2 regions of the Paenibacillus sp. Leaf72 genome follow, and region 1 is predicted to be linked to the other one. Evidence: riboswitches for the same ligand, from Rfam matches in the RefSeq annotation. Region 1 holds a riboswitch; the other holds the start of a gene.

The links. A riboswitch is a leader RNA that binds a small molecule or an ion and turns the genes downstream of it on or off. The one in region 1 is predicted to bind cobalamin.
Region 2: linked by a shared signal. The riboswitch ahead of ASF12_RS23045 (ABC transporter substrate-binding protein) and the one ahead of ASF12_RS27980 (ABC transporter substrate-binding protein) in region 1 are both predicted to bind cobalamin.

Annotation. Positions count from the first base shown of each region.
Region 1 covers NZ_LMLV01000033.1:146,451-149,606, forward strand. The annotation lists gene ASF12_RS27980 (ABC transporter substrate-binding protein) at 1-1,597, opposite strand, end outside; cobalamin riboswitch at 1,765-1,962, opposite strand; gene ASF12_RS27985 (NADH-dependent flavin oxidoreductase) at 2,092-3,156, shown strand, end outside.
Region 2 covers NZ_LMLV01000030.1:405,609-408,764, forward strand. The annotation lists gene ASF12_RS23035 (LysM peptidoglycan-binding domain-containing protein) at 1-62, shown strand, start outside; gene ASF12_RS23040 (hypothetical protein) at 141-1,172, opposite strand; cobalamin riboswitch at 1,398-1,660, shown strand; gene ASF12_RS23045 (ABC transporter substrate-binding protein) at 1,943-3,156, shown strand, end outside.

The DNA of each region.
Region 1 (3,156 bases):
TACCATACACAAGTGCACCGTATCCGGTAATTTCTTTGCTGTACGCAATTAAGCTCGCATCATTAAACAGCGGAATCGTCGGCAATTCCTCGGCTGCAATATCCTGCAGCTCGTTATAAATCGCAGCGCGGTCATCCATATCCAGCGTCGTCTTCACCTGCTTCAACAGCTCATCCACATGGGCATTGCTGTAACCAAGCGTATAACTGATATTGCTTGAGCCTTCGCTCGCCATATAATTGTTCAAAATCGAATAAGGATCGCCATTCGGCAGCCCCTGAATGGCCAGTGCCAGATCGAAGTTTCCTTGTGCCTGTGCTTCCTTGTATGCCGCACCATCCAATATTTGAATCGTCACGTCCAGCTGCAGCTCTTGAAGCACAGCCTGAAGCAGCTCGGCTTGCGCTTTATACGGATAACGATCGAGTCCATAGGTAGGCACAATTAGCGTAACCGCCTGCCTGCTGTCCCCAAGCACCTCATGCGCCAGGGCGATTGCCTTTTCTGAATCATGGACGACAGGAATGTCCTTATAAAACGGCGATGTCGCATTCAAAATGTTCGCCGTAGCGGTCGGATAGCCCAAATACAGCTCCTTCACCAGCTGCTCGCGGTCAATCATCAGGCTCAGCGCCTGACGCATTTTCACATCATTGAATGGCGCTTTGGCACCGTTCGGATGCAGGTAATGGGAAATCGTCGATTTTGCCGTCGATACAGCAAAGCGTTCATCCTTCAGCAGCTCCTCGGCAAGGGCAGGAGGAATAGCGCCCAAATCCATGACGCCCAAAATCTCTCCAGATTTCAAGGCAGCAAGCCTTGTATCAGGGTCCGGTATGACGCGGACGCGGATTTTTTGGGCTTTTGCTTTTTCGCCATAATAACCGTCGTAAGCCTCTAGCAGTGAAAATTGATCCTTCTCATGCTGCACAAGCTTGAAAGGGCCTGTCCCTTGCGGCAGGCCGTTAAAGTCGCCATTTTCGTCAAAATTATTCGGGCTGTACATCGGGCTTGAAAAGTTGATCATCGAATACAGCAGCGTCGGCTGCGGATTGTCGAAAACAAGCTTAATCGTGCTATCATCAACCTTCACGACTTCCTGAAGGCTTGGGTATGAATTGTTGATGTCGAGCGTATAGAATGGCGAGCTTTTCGGGCTCACTTGCTTGTAACGGGCAAAATTTGCAAGTACCGCGTCCGCGTTGAATGGCGCGCCATCATGGAAGGTGACGCCTTTGCGCAGCATGAAGGTCCATTCCTTGGCATCAGCAGACATTTCCCACGCTTCCGCCAGCTTTGGAGCAGGCTTTCCATCCTCGGAAGCGGAAATCAACGGCTCCCATACATACAGAATGGTGCTCGTGTAATAAGCATCCTGCGGTCCCGGTGCTAAATCCCGCGGCGCAGCCAGCACGATTTCTTCAGAAGCAGCTGCTGTAGAGGCGGACGGAGCAGCAGACTGCTGCGACAGCTCATTATTGCTGCCTGATTCATTGGAACCGTTAACGCCACTGCACCCCATTAGCGCCAGCAGCAAGCATAGGCTAAATAAAACACCTATTGTTTTTTTGTTTTTTGCCATTTGTGTACGTTTCATCTTCTCTATTTCCTCTCCCTCTAGCAAAATCATCTTCCTGCAAAAATCCGCAAAAAAAGACAGCTCTACCTCCAGTCATAGGAAAGATAGAGCTGCCTGTTATTGTTATTTTCCATCATAGCAAATAAGCATGCGCGCTAACACTTCCCTATCCTCCGTAGGTTACAGCAGTGTTGTCAGAACAGGCAGGTCTCCTGGCTACCGGAAATTGTACTGGAAGCTGCCTTCCCAATCCCGCTAAGCGAGATCAGTGGCCTTGTAGCTTCAGCTAATCCGTAACAGTGGCGGGACCGCGTCGGTTTTGCACCGAACTTCCCTTTTAAGCTCCAGCCGCAGCTGTTGCACCTTATTCCCACAATTTTTCAGTTGTTTGCAAATCTGGTTGATTATATACCAGCCCTTTCATTTAAGCAACCTTTCCACTCCACTTTCCTTTCGTAATTATCTGATATAAAATAAAGCACATAGCATTTCGTAACTGGAGGGAACTACTGATGAAACCACAATTTCAGCCTTTATTTGAACCATTCACTTTCGCGAGCGGCATGTCTGTACATAATCGAATTGTCATGGCGCCCATGACAACCTGCTCGTCCAATCCGGACGGCACAGTGCCTGATGAAGAGCTTGCCTACTACAGCCGCCGCAGTGCTGGGCCCGGCATCGTCGTTACAGCGTGCGTCTACGTGAGCCGCAACGGCAAAGGCTTCCCCGGCGAATTTGGCGCGGATACGGACGCAATGATTCCAAGCCTCAAGCGTCTGGCCGATGCTATTAAAAGCCAAGGTGCGAAAGCGATTTTGCAAATTTTCCATGGCGGAAGATCATGCTTCCCTGGCCTAGTGCCAAATGATGATTTGGTGAGTGCCAGCAGCATTGCCCAGCAGGAGGGCGGAATTGTGCCACGCGAGCTGAACGAGGAGGAAATCAAGTCGATTATCGCCGACTTTGGCGAAGCGACACGCCGCGCGATTGAGGCTGGTTTTGACGGCGTTGAAATTCACGGTGCCAACGGCTACCTGCTGCAGCAATTTTACTCCCCGGCTTCCAATGTGCGTACCGACGACTGGGGCGGCTCTGTTCATAAACGTATGGCGTTCCCGCTCTACGTCGTTGAAGCTGTTAAGAAGGCAGCCGCTATGGCGCCGCAGCCGTTTCTTGTAGGCTATCGCTTCTCGCCGGAGGAGCCGGAAGAAGAAGGATTAACGATGGAGCATTCGTACCATCTGGTTAACGCTCTAATCGAGATGAAGCTGGATTATTTGCATGTGTCGCTTCAAGATTTCTGGTCGAAGCCGCGCAGAGGCGAGCAGGATTCGCAAAGCCGCATGGCATGGTTCGTCGAAAAATACAGCGAGCACATTCCGTTCATCGGTGTCGGCAGCATCACAACCGCAGAAGAAGCGCTTGAGGCGAAAAACTCCGGCGTGCCGTTTATCGCCCTTGGCCGCGAGCTCATTATGGACCCGGATTGGACGGAGAAAATCAAGCAAGGCAACGAGCAGGATATTGTGACTACGCTATCCAAGCAAGATCAGGAGCGCCTCGTCATCCCGAAT
Region 2 (3,156 bases), on a different contig from region 1:
GCACCGTTGCCCCTCGTTCTAGAACGAGCAAGCAAAACAGCAGCCCTTGGATTAGCCGCTAGTTTTTAAATTAATAAGTTAATAGCAAAGCACCTTTTCTTCATAACGGAGAAGAGGTGCTCTCTGATTTGTTAATAAATCTAACCATCCTTCAACTGATCTACAATCTCCTGCAGCAAAATCTTTTCCGTCTCCTTCAATTTTTGCAGCTGCTCCATTTGCTTGTACAACGTATCCGAGCTTCGAGTAAGCCAATATTTTAAGATGGAATTTCTTACAGCCTGCGCAGTAGCCTCCAGCTTTCTCCATCTGCTTAAAATTTGATTATCATCAATCAAATGATGGTTATTAATCATGTAGTTTAATCGCATGGTCATGCATTTCTTATGGTCGTAAAGCAGGTGGAACGATCTAATATCAAATACTACCTCTTCTTGAGCCAAATATTTTAAATACTCGGAGGCCTTGTCGTAAACATTAATACCGAAGGTTAGCCCGGGTGTGCCTAAAGCTTGGTTATAATGTTCATCCGTATGTGCCTTAGACAAGAGGTAGGCATTCATCGTATTTTTCACATATGTTAGAGAAAAAGTATAATCGGTATTTTCGAGCGGCTTCAATAAATAAAGATGGTCTTTAAAATCATGGGCATCGATTTCTAATATATGAAATGCTCTATGAAAAGCTTCGTAATCACAGGTGATATTCGTTGAATATTTTCCGTTGGCATTATTGTCACAAAAGTACAGCTTTTTATTTGCATCATCATACCCATTTATCATGACTTCATGTGGGGATCTTGCCGAAATTTCATACTCTTTAATATGAAAACGGTCGATCATAACGATTACATAATAGCCGCCATCAATCGATGCTTTTATAAAATCAAACAGGTCGTTATTTAAAATCGTTGAGCTTTGCCTATCTAGCGCTATCCGCTGAAAATCAATAAATGGGCAGTCATAAAACTCAACCATTTTATCTCTATAATAACCGTTGAAGAAAAAGGTATATAATTGGTTTGGATCAGGAATATCGAATAAATTAATATAATTATTCATAAACCATAATTTTTTCGAGTCCACACGCGAGATAATAGAATAAAAATCACTGTAAAACCAATATGAATCAATAATTTGCTTTTCTTCAACTGGAAGGATTTTCACCGTCACTGTGATCATTCCTTTTCTATTTGATTAGGTTATCTATTGGATTAATTTAATAAATAAGCTCATCATGCGTGAAGTAATTTCAATATAACATTACTGGAAAAAATATGAAAGTTTTATGTTGAAAACACTTTCATTTTCGAATTAAAGCCATTGACAGATTCCCGCTTCCTCCCTATGATTAAGAATGGATTACGGACAGGACGGGCTTATGAGCCTGCAAAACTTCATACTTGAATGAAAATAGGTGCGAAATGTTGGCTGGAACTTATACGTCTTCGTTCGCTTAAAAGGGAAGTTCGGTTAAAGGCCGACACGGACCCGCCACTGTAAAGGGCAGCAGCTTACACAGGCTGCGCTCCCCTCACAAATAAGCCACTGGCTGATGAGCTTCTTTTCGTCGCAAGACGAATAGCAGATGCTTACCCTAGCTGGGAAGGGAAGAGAGGGAGGCCCCAAGTCAGGAGACCTGCCTGTTTTAACATCACTGTTTGACCTACGGTGCTTAGGGAGGTGGTTGGTTATGCCCATTTATTGCAAAATGTCTAACGATTATTTGTTGCTTCATGGCGAGCAGACGCAGATAAGGTTTAGTTATTTAACATAAAAGCATTTCTGACTGCTTTTTAAGGGTCGGGGATGCTTTTTTTAAATATAGAGAAAAGATATGATTTTTCTATCCTTTCTCTATATTTCTACGCGAAACGGTAGCTTTGCCGCCACAGGACGGCTTTCGGCCGTTTACGCTTACTAGAAGGGGAGACAAAAGAAAAATGAACCACACGAAGAAGCCGCTTAGCTTGTCACTTGGAATGATGATCGTTTGCTTGATGCTGGTCCTTGCAGGATGCAGCACGAATGCTGGCCAAAACGCAGAGCAGGGCACGGATGCTGCCTCGGGAAACAACGCTGCTGCCGCTAAAAAAACACTAACAATGGCGTACACTTGGAACCCTGCAGGCGTTGATCCGCATGGCGACGATAGCTGGGATGTTATGCGCTCGGGCGCAGGGGAAACGCTGATTAAATTGAATGAGCAGCTGCAGCCATCCGCTTGGCTCGCGAAGGAATGGAAGCAGGAGGATGCTAATACGTGGACGTTCAAGCTGGAAACGGGCGTAACGTTCCACAACGGCAAAAAAATGGATGCTGAAAGCGTAAAAGCATCGCTGCTGCGTTCCATTGCGAACAGCCATTTGGCGAAGGATTTGCTTCTGGTTAAAGATATTGAAGTGCTTGCGCCTGACGAGCTGAAAATGATTACGACACAGCCGAACTCGGCGATCATTTCCAGCTTGGCTGATCCAAGCACGATTATTCTTGATGTTGACAGCATGAAGGAAGCGGGCAGCTACCCGGCCATGACGGGAGCTTTCAAAATCAAGCAATTTACGAAAGACGTATCGCTTGTTGTTGAGCGTTATGATGGCTATTGGGGGGAACCCGCAAAGCTTTCAGAAGTGACGATGAAGTTTGTAACCGATGGCAACACGCGTCTGATGGCGCTGCAAGCTGGTGAAGTAGATGTCGCAACGGACATTCCGATTGACAGCATTGAGCTGGTAGAGAAGGACAGCAAGCTGGAAGTGCTGTCTGCCCCATCGGTTCGTACACATATGGTATTATTTAATATGAATTCTGCTTTGTTTAAAGAAAAATCGAACCGCGAGGTTGTAGATCAAGCGATTCCGCGCGAGGCGATTATTGAATCGGTTATGCGTGGTTACGGCACGAAAGCGAAAAGCCCGTTCCCGGAAATTTTGCCATTCGGCAAAGTGGCGGAGCAAGCAGCAGGGGAAACGACGGAGCAATTGCTGACCGCTGGCGGCTGGCAGAAAAATGCGGAAGGCATGTGGGAGAAGGAAGGCAAGCCGTTCGAGGCGACGCTCCTTACGTTCCCGCACCGCCCAGAGCTGTCGGTTATGGCAGAGGTTATTCAAAATCAACTGCTTAATGAAGGAATTACCGTGAAAATACGCAAGGTTGA